Regions from separate parts of the Streptomyces sp. NPDC001544 genome, predicted to be linked through region 1. Evidence: riboswitches for the same ligand, from Rfam matches in the RefSeq annotation. Region 1 holds a riboswitch; each other region holds the start of a gene.

Region 1 (4,817 bases):
TCGTCGAGCAGCCCGCCGTGTCCGACGAGCGCGAGGAAGGCGGCTCCGGCCACGACGGTCGGCAGCACGAACGGCACCGTGACCACGGCCCGCAGCACCTGCCTGCCGGGGAAGTCGAGCCGGGCGAAGACGTAGGCGGCGGGCAGCGCGAGCAGCAGGGTGAGCACGGTGGAGGCGAGCGCCTGCCAGACGGTGAACCACAGCACGTGCCGGATGTCGGGCTGGCTGACCACGTCCGCGATCCGCCCGAACCGCCAGGCGCCGTCCACCTTCAGCCCGCGCGCGACGATCGCGGCCACGGGCCAGGCGAAGAACACGGCGAAGAACGCGACGGGCACGGCCATGAGGCCGAGCCGCACCGCGTTCCCGCGCGCGCCTCTGCGGGGTGCTACCGCAGTACGAGTGACGTCCACGACTTGACCCACTGGTCACGGTTGGCCGCGATCTTGCCGGGGGCCATGGTCTCGGGATCGGCGGCGGGCGGCCCGTACTCGGTGAACTCGGCGGGCACGGCGGCGCCCTTCACCACCGGGTAGACGAACATGTTCAGCGGCATGTCCTGCTGGAACTCCTTGGAGAGCAGGAAGTCGATGAACGCCTTGCCGCCCTTGGTGTTCTTGGCGTTGCTCAGCAGTCCCGCGAACTCGATCTGCCGGAAGCAGGTGCCCGTCGACACACCGGTCGGGGCGGTGCTGGGCCGCTTCTTGGCGTAGATCACCTCGGCGGGCGGGGAGGAGGCGTACGACACGACGAGCGGCCTGTCGCCGCCGGCCTTCTTCCCTTCGGAGGAGCCGGAGAACTCCTGGTAGTAGGCCTGCTCCCAGCCGTCGACGACCTTGACGCCGTTCGCCTTGAGCTTCTTCCAGTAGCCCTGCCAGCCCTGGTCGCCGAACTGCGCCGCGCTGCCGAGCAGGAACCCGAGGCCGGGCGAGGAGGTGGCGGCGTTCTCGGTGACGAGGAGGTTCTTGTACTCGGGCTTGGCCAGGTCGGCGAAGGACCGGGGCGGGGCCAGCTTGTGCCGGGCGAAGTACGCCTTGTCGTAGTTGACGCAGATGTCGCCGTAGTCGACCGGCGTGACCCGGTCCTTGCCCTTGTCGAGCTGGTATCCGGCGCCCACCGTGTCCAGTCCCTTGGCCCGGTAGGACTGGAACAGCCCGTTGTCGAGGGCCCGTGAGAGCAGGGTGTTGTCCACGCCGAAGAAGACGTCGCCCTGCGGGTTGTCCTTGGTGAGGATGGCCTTGTTGACGGCCTGTCCGGCGTCGCCGCTCTTGAGGACCTTGACCTTGTACCCGGACTTCTTCTCGAAGTCCGCGAGCACGCTCTTGGACACGGCCCACGAGTCGTGGCTGACGAGGGTGACGGTCCTGGAGTCCGCCGCCCCCTTGGCGCCGGACGACCCGCACCCCGTCAGAGCGGACAGCGCCACGAGGCCGAGCCCGGCGGCCGCGGCCACGAACGTCTTGCGGTGCACTGGATGTCCTCCTGGGGTAGGCCAGGAAGAACGCGGCCCCGCCCGGAACGTCCGGGCAGGGCACAACAGCTTGAGTGGGTGACCGAACTTCCTACCCAGAATGACCTGGGCGAGGTTCAGAGGGTCTGCGGCCCGTCTGCCGCACTCTCAGCGCTGTGGCGCTCCCCTGTCGGAATATGAAGATGTGATGTGGCCAGATCCTATCGCTCCGTGGCCGCCAGCTGACCACAGGCCCCGTCGATCTCCTGCCCCCGGGTGTCCCGGATGGTGACGGGCACGCCATGCGCGGCGATGGCCTCCACGAACGCCCTCTCGTCCTCCGGCCGGGAGGCGGTCCACTTCGACCCGGGCGTGGGGTTCAGCGGGATGAGGTTGACGTGCACGGGCCTGCCCTTGAGCAGCCGCCCGAGCCGGTCACCGCGCCAGGCCTGGTCGTTGATGTCCCGGATCAGCGCGTACTCGATGGACAGCCGGCGGCCGGACTTCTCGACGTACTCGAACCCGGCGTCGAGCACCTCCCGCACCTTCCAGCGCGTGTTCACGGGAACGAGGGTGTCGCGCAGTTCGTCGTCGGGCGCGTGCAGCGAGATCGCGAGGCGGCACTTGAAGCCCTCGTCGGCGAACCGGTGGATCGCCGGGACGAGCCCGACGGTGGACACGGTGATACCGCGCTGGGACAGTCCCAGCCCGTCCGGCGCGGGGTCGGTGAGAGCCCGGACGGCGCCGACGACCCGCTTGTAGTTGGCGAGCGGCTCCCCCATCCCCATGAAGACGATGTTGGACAGCCGCGCCGGGCCACCGGGGACCTCGCCGTCCCTGAGCGCGCGCATCCCGTCGACGATCTGGTGGACGATCTCGGCGGTCGACAGGTTCCGGTCGAGCCCCGCCTGTCCGGTCGCGCAGAACGGGCAGTTCATCCCGCACCCCGCCTGCGAGCTGATGCACATCGTCACCCGGTCCGGATACCGCATCAGCACGGACTCGACGAGCGTCCCGTCGAACAGCCGCCACAGCGTCTTGCGGGTGGTCCCCTGGTCGGTCGACAGATGCCGCACCACCGTCATCAACTCCGGCAGCAGCGCCTCCCGCAGCTTGCCACGCGACCCGGCGGGGATGTCGGTCCACTGCTCCGGGTCGTGCGCGTACCGCGCGAAGTAGTGCTGCGAGAGCTGCTTGGCACGAAACGGCTTCTCCCCGATCTCGGCCACCACGTCCTTGCGCTCGGCAGGCGTGAGGTCGGCGAGATGCCGCGGCGGCTTCTTGGCTCCGCGCGGGGCGACGAAAGTGAGTTCTCCGGGTGCAGGCATAACCCCTCCAGTGTCGCAGATCAACTCCGGCGGCCCGGGCCGGAGCGGGGTGGGGACGGTCACCCGTGGGTGCTGTCTGTCAGCGTTGGTCGGCTTCGGACGGCCCAGACCCGGCCCCGGCCACTGCGAGGCGGATGCCGGGCTATAGTCGCGGGGTCGCGAAAAACGATGTCTCGCGGGTCCACCCGCCGGGCGTCGCACATACATCGACGCAGATGGTTCTGATCGGTGAGCGTCTCCTGCCGAGACCGGACACCCCGTCCGCTCACGGCGCTGACCATCGCCGACGCGTGTCGGCGCTACCCAGGGAGCGCAGCATGCAGAAGACCATCGCCATCGTCGGAGCGGGACTGGGCGGGCTGACGCTCGCCCGGGTGCTTCAGGCTCACGGTGTCGCCGCGACGATCTACGAGGGTGAGGCTTCGGCGACGACCCGTGCACAGGGCGGCCTGCTCGACATCCACGAGGAGACCGGACAGGTCGCGCTTCGCGCGGCTGGTCTGTACGACGAGTTCCTCACTCTGGTCCGCCCGGGCGAGGACGCCAAGCGTGTGGTCGACCGTCACGGCACGATCCTGTTCGACATGCCCGCGGACCCCGGTTCAGCCCGTCCTGAGGTGGATCGTGGCGAACTCAGGCGCCTGCTCATCGACTCGCTGGCGCCCGGGACGATCAGGTGGGGTCACAAAGTCGCCTCGGTCCGGCACCGTCCGGAGGGCGGCTACGTCCTCACTTTCGCGGAAGGTTCCGCCACGCGCGCCGACATCGTCGTCGGCGCGGACGGCGCCTGGTCGAAGGTGCGTCCGCTGCTCACGCCCGCCGAGCCTCTCTTCAGCGGAACCTGCTTCATCGAGATCGCCCTCGCCTCGGGCGGCCAGAACCGCCGGGCGAGCGTGGCTGCGATCGGCAGCGGCACGCTGATGGCCGTCGCGCCGGGCAAAGGCATCATCGCCCATCGCTACGCCGACGGGAGCGTGCGCGGATACGTGGCGCTGAACAAGCCCGAGGAGTGGATGGGGTCGATCGACTTCGGCGACCCGTCCGCGGGCCTCCGCCAACTTGCCGGCGAGTTCGACGGCTGGTCGCCGCTGCTCACCGCCTTCGTGACAGAGAGCGACGCGCAGCCGTGGCTCCGCCCCATCTACGCCCTTCCCGTCGGACTCACATGGGACAGGGTGCCCGGAGTGACGCTCGTCGGCGACGCCGCGCATCTGATGTCACCCTTCGCCGGCGAGGGCGCGAACCTCGCCATGTACGACGGCGCGGACCTGGCCGGCGAGCTGGTTGAGCAACCCGACATCGAGGTCGCGCTCAGCGCCTACGAAGAGCGGCTGTTCCCTCGCAGTAGCCACGCCGCCGAGCGCTCGGCGCAGAACCTGGAAGTCTTTTTCGGCCGGGAGGCACCGCAGAGCGCAGTCACTCTGTTCGATCACTCCTGATACCTCGGTCCGGGTTCGCGATCTTGCCGCGGACCCGGCGGGGAACGGGTACGGCCATCGCGTGATCATCGGGGGTCGGGTGAACTGCTGATGCTGGTGCGCTCAGACTCCCGCTGTCACTGCGGCGCCCAGGCCGATCGGGACGACGCCGGTCGTCACGCTGAGTCCCCGCAGGACGGCCGGCCGGGACACCAGGTGGCATCCTCGGCCGACGGCCCAGGTGAGCACCGACGGACCCCGAACCCGCCGGTCCGTGGCGAACACCAGAACCGGCCACCACCGGAAGGAAAGGAGCCAGAGCCGCGGTGAGGAAACCGGTGGCTGTTCAGACCTGCTGCTCGAACTCCAAGGCTTCGTACCGGCGCCCTGCGATGTCCTCGTGGGTGCCGACGATCAGCGTCTGGGTGTAGACGTCGCGGTCGATCGACTGACCGTGTATCTGCGCGAGGAGGACGAGATCGCCCTCGTCCGGAGCCGACTGCCAAGGGCTGGAGAAACCGCCCAGTTGGACGGCGACTCCGTATGAGGCGCCGCCCGCTGCCGCACTCCGCACGGCGTCCTCGAAATCGTCCAGGATGTCGTCCCGGTCCGCGCCACCGT
Region 2 (4,817 bases), on a different contig from region 1:
CGACGACCACGACGGCGAGTGCGAAGATGCCCGCCAGCAGCGCCATCGGCATGCGCCGGTTGACGTCGGTGACCGAGTACTGCAGATCCTTCGGAGCCGAAGGCTCGTAGGCGGTCACGACCTTCTCGCCCTCGTGCAACTGCCGCGACTGGTCCGGCTGCACGATCTCGGTGAACGTGCGGCCCTCGTCCTTGCCGGTGTCGACCCGGACCGTCGCCTTCTTGCAGGTACCGCCCGCCTCCTGCTGCGCCGAACCGCCCCCGCCGGTCGAGGTGTCTCCGGCCACGGTGCCGCCGGAAGCGTTCACCGACTTGCAGCTGACCTCGACGACCCTGGTGACCGTGGCCTGCTGGGTCTGCCGGTCGAAGCCGACCCCGGTCCGCTTGTGGGGCGGGGCACCGCCGGGCCACAGAACCACGAGCCCGACCACGACCGCTGCGGTGAACGGGATCAGGACGGCGGCGATGACCTTGCGCAGATGCTTCGAGACGGGTGCGGCCGGTCCATGGCTGTGACTGTGTGAGTGCCCGCGTCCCTCACCGGTCGCATGCGTGTGCCCCGGCGGATGTCGAGACTCGTCGTGTGTCGTGGTCACCGCCCGATCATTGCAAGAAGGGCACGAGACGCACTGTTCACCGCGCCACACATGACGCTAGCGTGGAGGCACCTTTGCACACGCGGGAGCTCGGAGCACCGGGCTGAGAGGGCGCTGACCTCTGTCTTTGCGATGTTTCACGTGGAACGTCATTCAGCCAAGTGATGTTTCACAAGAAACACCGACGACGGAAGCCGCTGCGTCGACCGCCGAACCTGTTACCGGGTAATGCCGGCGTAGGGAGTAGGTCTCATGACCAACAAGGACGCACGCACGCCTGCCTCCACGCAGATCTCCGACGACCAGGAGGCCGGGAAGTCCATCGGCTGGCACAAGGGGTATGTCGAGGGATCACGCCCCGACCTGCGCGTGCCGGTCCGTCAGGTGCACCTCACCAACGGGCAGTCGGTCACGTTGTACGACACCTCTGGCCCGTACACCGATCCACTCGTCGAAACCGACGTCCGCAGGGGCCTGCCGCCGCTGCGGGAGAACTGGATCATCGCCCGTGGCGACACCGAGGAGTACGCGGGCCGTCCAGCCCGCCCCGAGGACGACGGGATCAAGCACACCTCGCCACGGGGCGGCCTGCGCAACCTCGACGCGGTCTTCCCCGGACGGCCCCGCCAGCCGCGCAGGGGCCGCGACAGCAAGGCGGTCACGCAGCTCGCCTACGCCCGTCGCGGCGAGATCACACCCGAAATGGAGTTCGTGGCCCTGAGGGAGAACGTTTCCCCAGAGGTCGTCCGTGAGGAGATCGCGGCGGGTCGGGCCGTGCTGCCCGCGAACGTCAACCACCCGGAAACAGAGCCGATGATCATCGGCAAGCGGTTCCTGGTGAAGGTCAACGCCAACATCGGCAACTCGGCGGTGACCTCCTCCATCGAGGAAGAGGTCGAGAAGATGACCTGGGCGACCCGCTGGGGTGCCGACACGGTCATGGACCTGTCCACCGGCCGCAACATCCACACCACGCGCGAATGGGTGCTGCGCAACTCCCCCGTTCCGATCGGCACGGTGCCGCTCTATCAGGCGCTGGAGAAGGTCGACGGCCGCGCCGAGGAACTGACCTGGGAGATCTACAAGGACACGGTCATAGAACAGGCCGAGCAAGGCGTGGACTACATGACCGTCCACGCCGGTGTGCGCCTGGCATACGTGCCGCTGACCGCGAACCGCAAGACCGGGATCGTCTCGCGCGGCGGCTCGATCATGGCGGCGTGGTGCCTGGCGCACCACAAGGAGTCGTTCCTGTACGAGAACTTCGAGGAGCTCTGCGAGATCCTCGCCGCCTACGACGTCACATACTCGCTGGGCGACGGCCTCCGGCCGGGATCGATCGCGGACGCCAATGACGAGGCGCAGTTCGCGGAACTGCGAACTCTCGGGGAACTCAACCGGGTTGCCAAGCGTTTCAACGTACAGACCATGATCGAGGGCCCGGGCCACGTCCCGATGCACAAGATCAAGGAGAACATCGACCTTCAGCAGGAGATCTGCGATGAAGCTCCGTTCTATACGCTCGGCCCGCTGACCACGGACGTCGCACCGGCGTACGACCACATCACCTCCGGCATCGGTGCCGCGATGATCGCCTGGTGGGGCACGGCGATGCTCTGCTACGTCACGCCCAAGGAGCACCTGGGCCTGCCCAACCGTGACGACGTCAAGACCGGCGTCATCACCTACAAGATCGCCGCCCATGCAGCCGACCTCGCCAAGGGCCATCCGGACGCGCAGGAGTGGGACGACGCGCTGTCCGACGCCCGCTTCGAGTTCCGGTGGGAGGACCAGTTCAACCTCGCCCTGGATCCGGACACGGCACGGGAGTTCCACGACGAGACGCTTCCGGCCGAGCCCGCCAAGACGGCCCACTTCTGTTCCATGTGCGGTCCGAAGTTCTGCAGCATGAAGATCAGCCAAAGCATCACCGAGCGGTTCGGCGGTGCGGCGGCCGAGGGGGCGTCGGCGGAGGAGGTCGCTGAGGGGATGCTCCAGAAGTCGAAGGAGTTCGCGGCGAGCGGGAACCGCGTGTACCTGCCGATCGCGGACTGAACCCGGACAACGGGCGGTCCGTGCCACCGAACGCCCCGGAGCGGGCCGGGAGCACGGACCGCCGCCTTCCTGCAGTGCAGCTTCGCCGTCAACGTCGCGGTGGTCACGGCCGACGACATGCTGGTGGTGAGCCGGCGCGGTGAACGGGTGCGGATGGCTCCGGGGGTGTGGAACTCATCCGTCGACGAAGGGCTTTCCCGCCACATCGGCTCCTCGGGGCGCAGCGCACCCGATCCGCACGCCGTGGCGTGCCGAGGCATGCGGGAGGAACTCTCACTGGAGCCCCAGGAGTACGCGCTGGAACTCCTGGCGTTCGTGCTGGACACGAACAAGCGGCACGGGAGCGGTCATTTCCACACACGGCTGAAGGAGCTCCCGGGCGTGCCCCGTCTGGCTTGCGCCCCCGCCGGGGGCGCAAGCCGGGGGTCATTCCGGCTGGTGCTCCGGGCCGCCGAACTCCGGGCTCGTGTAGTCCGGGCTGGTGAAACTCGGGCGCGAGCCCGGGGCGGTGCCGTCGTCGGGACTGCTGAACCCCGGACGGTCGTAGCCGAGCCGGGGCATGCGCCCGGTCGGCGCCGGCGGGGTCATGCGGTGCAGCGCGGCTGTGCCGGGGTCGGCGAGCGCCTCCTGCAGGAAGGGCACGATGCCGCGCTCCAGCAGCGCCTCGCGCCAGGCCTGCCTGGCCCGGTCCACCGCCTCGGTCGCCTCGGTGTGGGGTCCGCTCTCGAGCGAGGGGTTGTTGCGCAGAGCGGTGAGCAGCAGCCCGACGGCGGCGACCAGGATCGCGGCGGCCGCCATGGCGCCGAACACCCACCCCGTGGTGATCATGGTCTGGGCGAAGGCCGGTGCCGGGTCGAGCATCCTCAGGATGTAGCCGACCAGCAGGAAGATCGCCGCGGCGGTGCCGGCGAGGACGGGTGTGAGGACCGCTACGACGGCGACGGCGCCCGCGCCGTTGGTCTCCGCGACCTCGCCGAGGGAGGCGGCGAGTGTCATCGGGTCCGTGCCCGGTTCCGCGGGTTCGGGCGCGGTGACGGAGGTCGCGGCGGCCGGGGCCGGCCGTCGCAGTTCCTCGCGGACCTTCACGTAGTGCTGGTACTCGGTCGCCGCGGCCGCCGTGATGAGTGCCGAGGCGTTGAGCGCCATGGTGCGCAGCTGTTCCGGGTTGAGCCGCTGACCGACAGCGGCCAGTTCCGGGCGGTGTGGTGCGGAGCGCAGCGCCTCATCGAGGATCCGCTCGTATTCCTGGCGGTCCTCGTTCAGCAGGTGCTGCGGAACGCTGTTCATCTGCATCCCCCGATGCTCCGTAGGGCTTGGGGCTCGCACGTCGACGAGCCGTCGGGCAGAAACGGAGGGGAGCCTGCTACGGATAAGCCGATGGTAGAGCCGCGACGGCGCGCGGTGACAGGGGGTTGCCGGAAATTGGGTGTCTGCCTGCGTTTACGTCGCCGGTGGGACGTCTGCCCGGCGAACGCTCAGGAAGGCGGGGGAAGTTGCTGGACCAGCAGCTTTCCGGCCATGGTCACTCCGCCGTCCATCGCGATGGCCAGTCCGTCGGCGTAGACATGGGGTCCCTCGACCACGGGGCCGCTGTCCTCGTCCTCCTCCTCGGAGCCGACCTCGCCCAGGAGGTAGGGGATGGGGCTGTGGCCGTGAACGATGCGGGTGCCGCCGTACGTATCCAGAAGGGAACGCACTGCTTCGGCGCCGCCCTCGCGGAAGGAGAAGCGCTTGGTGAACTTGCGGAAGAGGTCCCAGACTTCGTCCGCGTCGTTGCGCGTGAGGGTCTCGCGGACGGTGTCGTTGACCGCTTCGATGGAGTCGCCGTAGTCGAGGTAGGCGGTGGTGTCGGAGTGCACGAGCAGGTAGCCGTCGACCTCCTCGACGGCGTCCAGGCGGGCCATCCACTGCAGATGGTGGTCCTGGAGGCGGTCCATGTCGGTCTTCTGGCCGCCGTTGAGCAGCCAGGCCGCCTGGAAGGTGGCGGTGCCGGCACCGGAGTTGACGGGGGTGTCGCCGAACCGCTTGGCGCCGAGCAGCAGCAGCTCGTGGTTGCCCATGAGCGCCTTGCAGTAGCCGCCGGCCGCGGCGGCCTCGGCGGACAGCCGCATCACCAGGTCGATGACGCCGATGCCGTCGGGGCCGCGGTCGGTGAAGTCGCCGAGGA
Region 3 (4,817 bases), on a different contig from region 1:
CTTCGGCAACCGCTGCAGCATCTTCACACTCGTCACCGGCAGGACCTCGGGGATGACCGGGGTCTCGCAGCCCGCGGCGGCCACCCGGTCGCGCAGGCGCAGGTAGGACTCCGGCTGGAAGAACATCTGCGTGATGGCGTAGTCGGCGCCGGCCCGGCACTTGTCGACGAAGTGCGCGACGTCGGTGTCCCACTCGGTGGAGCGCGGATGCATCTCCGGGAAGGCGGCGACGCCCACGCAGAAGTCACCCGACTCCTTGATGAGCCGGACGAGCTCGGCCGCGTAGGTCAGGCCCCGCGGGTGCGGCACCCACTCGCCCATCGGGTCGCCGGGCGGGTCGCCGCGCACGGCGAGCATGTTGCGGATCCCCGCGTCCGCGTACTGGCCGATGATGTTGCGCAGCTCGGCGATGGAGTGGTTGACCGCGGTCAGGTGGGCGACCGGCGTCAGCGTGGTGTCGACGACGATCTGCTGGGTCTCCTTGACCGTGGTGGCACGCGTGGAACCGCCGGCCCCGTAGGTCACGGACACGAAGTCGGGCGCCACCGCCTCGACCCGGCGCAGCGCGTTCCAGAGGTTCCGCTCTCCCTGGGGCGTCTTGGGCGCGTAGAACTCGAAGGAGTACGTCGTTTTTCCGGTGCCGAGGATGTCACGCACCGTGCGCGCGCGGTCGGTCCTGGTGGATGCGGTTCCGAGGGCCATAACGGCAGGTTAGCCAGGAGCGGCGGGTCCCCCAACCGAGGGCCGGAAATATGCCCGAATTTGTCGGCCCGCTGTCCACCACTTGGACATACGTGGACACCTGTGGGTGCCGCGTCAGGCCTGCCGCAGCCGCTTGGCGAACTCCGCCGCCGCCGCTCCCGGGTCCGGGGCGTCGGTGATCGCCCGGACGACCACCACCCGGCGGGCCCCCGCGTCGAGGACCTCGTCGAGGTTGCCGAGGTCGATGCCGCCGATGGCGAACCAGGGACGGTCGGCGCCCAGGGCGGCGGTGTGCCGGACCAGGTCCAGGCCGGGGGCGTGGCGGCCGGGCTTGGTGGGCGTGGGCCAGCACGGGCCCGTGCAGAAGTAGTCCACGCCCTCCTGCACGGCGGCGGCCTCCGCCTCGGCCTCGGCGTGCGTGGACCGGCCTATCAGGACGTCCGCGCCGAGGATGGCGCGGGCCGCGGGGACCGGGAGGTCGCCCTGGCCGAGGTGGAGCACGTCCGCGGCGGCGGCGTGGGCCACGTCCGCGCGGTCGTTGACCGCCAGCAGCTTGCCGTGCCGGGCGCAGGCGTCGGCGAGGACCGCCAGGTGCTCCAGCTCCTCGGCCGCCTCCATGCCCTTGTCCCGCAGCTGCACGATGTCGACACCGCCGGCCAGCACCGCGTCCAGGAACTCGGCCAGGTCGCCCTGCCGTCTGCGGGCGTCCGTGCACAGGTAGAGCCGGGCGTCGGCGAGGCGCTCGCGTGCGGTGCCCGCGGCGGCGCCGGCGGCTGTATCGGTCATGGGTGGGTCCCCCCGGTGTCGCGCGGTGCGGGCGCGCTGTCGGCGGCGTACGGGCCGTGGCCCACCGTGGCCGGGCCCCGGCGGCCGCGGCCCGTACGCCGGACGGTGTTCGTTTCTGGATGATCTGGTTCAGACGGCGAGCGCCTGGGCGCGGCGCTTCACCTCCGTGCCGCGATTCTCGCTCAGTGCCTGCGCGGGGGTGCCGGGCAGGCTCGGGTCGGGGGTGAAGAGCCACTCCAGCATCTCTTCATCCGTGAAGCCGTCGTCCCTGAGGAGCGTCAAGGTGCCGGACAGGCCCTTGACGACCTTGTCCCCGTCGATGAAGGCGGCGGGGACGTGCAGCGCCCGGTTCTCACCACGGCGTACGGCGATGAGCTGGCCCTCCTTGACCAGCTGCCGCACACGTGTCACCTCGACGCCGAGCTGTTCGGCGATGTCGGGGAGGGTCAGCCAGGCGGGGACGAGCGCATCGATCTTCGCGTCAATCTCGGTCACGGGAACAAGCCTGCCATCTGCCACTGACAGTCGGAAGCCGGGCGGGTCCACCCGGGGTGACGCGGCAGGTCGCGGCGCTATGCCGTGGCGTCCTTCAGGGGCCTGGCCGGGTCGGTCAGCGCCTCGGGGTGCAGGGGTGCGCCCGCCTCGATCAGGCGCCGGCCCTGGGCCAGGTCCCGGGGGCGCCCGACGGCGAGCAGGGCCACCAGCCGGTCCTCCTTCAGCCAGCAGACCGTCCAGGCCGGGCCGGCGGGGTCGCCCCGCCAGAGGGTGCGGTCGGCGGCGCCGTGGTGACCGGCGTACTGGACGAAGCGACCGAACTGCTCGGACCAGAAGTAGGGCACGGGGTCGTAGGCCGCGGGGGTCTCGCCGATGATGTTCGCGGCGACCGTGCGAGGGCCCTGGAGGGCGTTGTCCCAGTGGTGGACGAGCAGCCGCTCCCCGTACCGGCGGGAGGGGAAGGAGGCGCAGTCGCCGACCGCGTACACGTCGGGGGCCGAGGTCCGCAGGTGTTCGTCGGTCACCACCTCCTGGTGCGTGCCGAGCTCGATGCCGGAGCCGGCCAGCCACGCCGTGGCGGGACGGGCGCCGATGCCGACGACGACGGCGCCCGCGGGCAGCCGCGAGCCGTCGTCGAGCACCACCGCGCCCGGCTCGACGCGCTCCACGCGCGCGCGCGTGCGCAGCACCGCGCCGCTGTCGGCGTACCAGGACGCCATCGGCGCCGCCACCTCGGCCGGGAGCGCGCCGGCGAGCGGGCGGTCCGCCGCCTCCACGACCGTCACCGCGCACCCCGCCTCACGGGCCGCCGTGGCGAACTCGGCGCCGATCCAGCCGGCGCCGACGACCACGATGTCGTGCTGCCGGGCGAGCACCGGCCGCAGCCGCTCGGCGTCGTCGAGGGTGCGCAGCAGGTGCACGCCGGGCACGCCCTCCGCGCCGGGCAGCCGGACCGGTTCGGCGCCGGTGGCCAGCACCAGGACGTCGTACGGCACGGGCCCGGCCTCGGTGTCCAGCTCGTGGTCGGCGGGGCGCACGCCCAACGCCTCGCGACCGAGGCGGAGTTCGATGCCGAGCGCCTCGAAGTCCACGTCGAAGGCGGAACCCTCGGCCTTGCCGAGCAGCACGGCCTTGGACAGCGGGGGCCGGTCGTACGGCTGGTGGGGTTCGGCGCCGATCAGCGTCACGGTGCCCTTCAGCCCCTGTTCGCGCAGGGCGACCGCGGTCTGCACCCCGGCCATGCCCGCGCCGACCACGACCACTCGCCGCGCCTGTGACGTGCCCTGTTCCCGCGTCTCCCGCGTCTGCTCGCTCACTCGATCACCATAGTCAACTGACTGTGCGTCAGTCAGGGGGCGTGCTCAGTGACCTGCTCCACAACGCTCGTCCCTGCTCCCGACTGCGACTCCCATTCCCAGGTCTCCTCCAGCCGTACCCGTCCGTCGGGCAACTCGGCCACGGTCGACCCGCAGTGTCCGGAGGAGGTGGTTCCGTCCCGTTTGAGCTGCACGTACCTGAAGTCCAGCCGGTCGCCCTCGCGGGTGCCCACCAGGTACCCGCGTACGACGTCTCCACCCGCGTACTCGGCCCAGATCTCGCCGTTCTTCTCGTGGTAGGAGAAGCGGGTGCGCGTGCCCACCTGACCGGGGGCCTGGTCGGCGACGGGCGCGAGGACGAGGCCGTCGAGTGAACGGGCCATGGACGGAGGCCTCCTTACGAGTCGGGTGCCCTGCGGGCTAGGGTGGCCACCGTAAAGCACTCGCGGGAGCCCGGACGCACCGGGCTGAGAGGGAGGCTGGCGGCCTCCGACCGTACGAACCTGATCCGGGTCATGCCGGCGAAGGGAGGGGCTCGACGCCCATGTCGTCACGTACGTCGGACGTCCTCGTCATCGGGGGCGGGATCATCGGACTGGTCACGGCCTGGCGCGCCGCGCAACGCGGACTGGCCACGGCCGTGGTGGACCCGGAGCCGGGCGGCGGGGCCGCGCAGGTGGCGGCGGGGATGCTGGCCGCCGTCACGGAACTGCACCACGGCGAGCAGACACTGCTCGGCCTGAACCTGGCCTCGGCCCGCCGCTATCCGGACTTCGCGGCCGAGCTGACCGACCTCACCGGCCTGGACCTCGGCTACCGCAGATGCGGCACGCTGGCCGTCGCACTGGATGCCGACGACCGCGCCCACCTGCGCGAACTGCACGCCCTGCAGCAGCGCTCGGGACTGGGGTCGCAGTGGCTGTCCGGCCGGGAGTGCCGGCGCCTGGAGCCGCTGCTCGCGCCGGGCGTTCGCGGCGGGCTGCGGGTGGACCGCGACCACCAGATCGACCCGCGTCGGCTGGCGGCCGCGCTGGTCGCCGCGTGCGAGCGGACCGGGGTGGTCTTCCACCGGCGGTGGGCCGAGCGCTTCGACGTCGTACGGGACCGGGCGGCCGGTGTCACCACCTCGGACGGCGACGAGCTGGGCGCGGGCCAGGTGGTGCTCGCGGCGGGCAGCCTCAGCGGGCGGCTCGCAGGCCTGCCGGGTGACCTGCTGCCGCCGGTACGGCCGGTGAAGGGGCAGGTGGTGCGGCTGACCGTGCCCGAGCGGTACGCGCCGTTCCTGAGCCGGACCGTACGGGCCGTGGTGCGCGGCAGCCAGGTGTACCTGGTGCCCCGGGAGAACGGCGAGCTGGTCGTCGGGGCGACCAGCGAGGAAGTGGGCTGGGACACGACGGTGACCGCCGGCGGGGTGTACCAGTTGCTGCGCGACGCGCACGAGTTGGTGCCCGGCATCACCGAACTGCCGCTCACCGAGACCCGGGCCGGACTGCGTCCCGGCTCCCCCGACAACGCGCC

Evidence for each region. A riboswitch is a leader RNA that binds a small molecule or an ion and turns the genes downstream of it on or off. The one in region 1 is predicted to bind thiamine pyrophosphate.
Region 2: linked by a shared signal. The riboswitch ahead of thiC (phosphomethylpyrimidine synthase ThiC) and the one ahead of ACFY0F_RS21535 (thiamine ABC transporter substrate binding subunit) in region 1 are both predicted to bind thiamine pyrophosphate.
Region 3: linked by a shared signal. The riboswitch ahead of thiO (glycine oxidase ThiO) and the one ahead of ACFY0F_RS21535 (thiamine ABC transporter substrate binding subunit) in region 1 are both predicted to bind thiamine pyrophosphate.

Annotation. Positions count from the first base shown of each region.
Region 1 is NZ_JBIAVN010000008.1:98,550-103,366, forward strand. Features, by position in the region: gene ACFY0F_RS21530 (ABC transporter permease) at 1-344, opposite strand, end outside; gene ACFY0F_RS21535 (thiamine ABC transporter substrate binding subunit) at 389-1,471, opposite strand; TPP riboswitch at 1,542-1,649, opposite strand; gene rlmN (23S rRNA (adenine(2503)-C(2))-methyltransferase RlmN) at 1,672-2,778, opposite strand; gene ACFY0F_RS21545 (FAD-dependent oxidoreductase) at 3,096-4,217, shown strand; gene ACFY0F_RS21550 (DUF1963 domain-containing protein) at 4,543-4,817, opposite strand, start outside.
Region 2 is NZ_JBIAVN010000004.1:11,696-16,512, reverse strand. Features, by position in the region: gene ACFY0F_RS12855 (YibE/F family protein) at 1-595, opposite strand, end outside; TPP riboswitch at 668-855, shown strand; gene thiC (phosphomethylpyrimidine synthase ThiC) at 848-2,650, shown strand; gene ACFY0F_RS12845 (hypothetical protein) at 3,077-3,943, opposite strand; gene ACFY0F_RS12840 (metallophosphoesterase family protein) at 4,126-4,817, opposite strand, start outside.
Region 3 is NZ_JBIAVN010000001.1:904,532-909,348, reverse strand. Features, by position in the region: gene metF (methylenetetrahydrofolate reductase [NAD(P)H]) at 1-702, opposite strand, end outside; gene thiE (thiamine phosphate synthase) at 817-1,488, opposite strand; gene ACFY0F_RS04155 (Rv2175c family DNA-binding protein) at 1,618-1,983, opposite strand; gene ACFY0F_RS04150 (NAD(P)/FAD-dependent oxidoreductase) at 2,061-3,299, opposite strand; gene ACFY0F_RS04145 (hypothetical protein) at 3,332-3,682, opposite strand; TPP riboswitch at 3,735-3,846, shown strand; gene thiO (glycine oxidase ThiO) at 3,844-4,817, shown strand, end outside.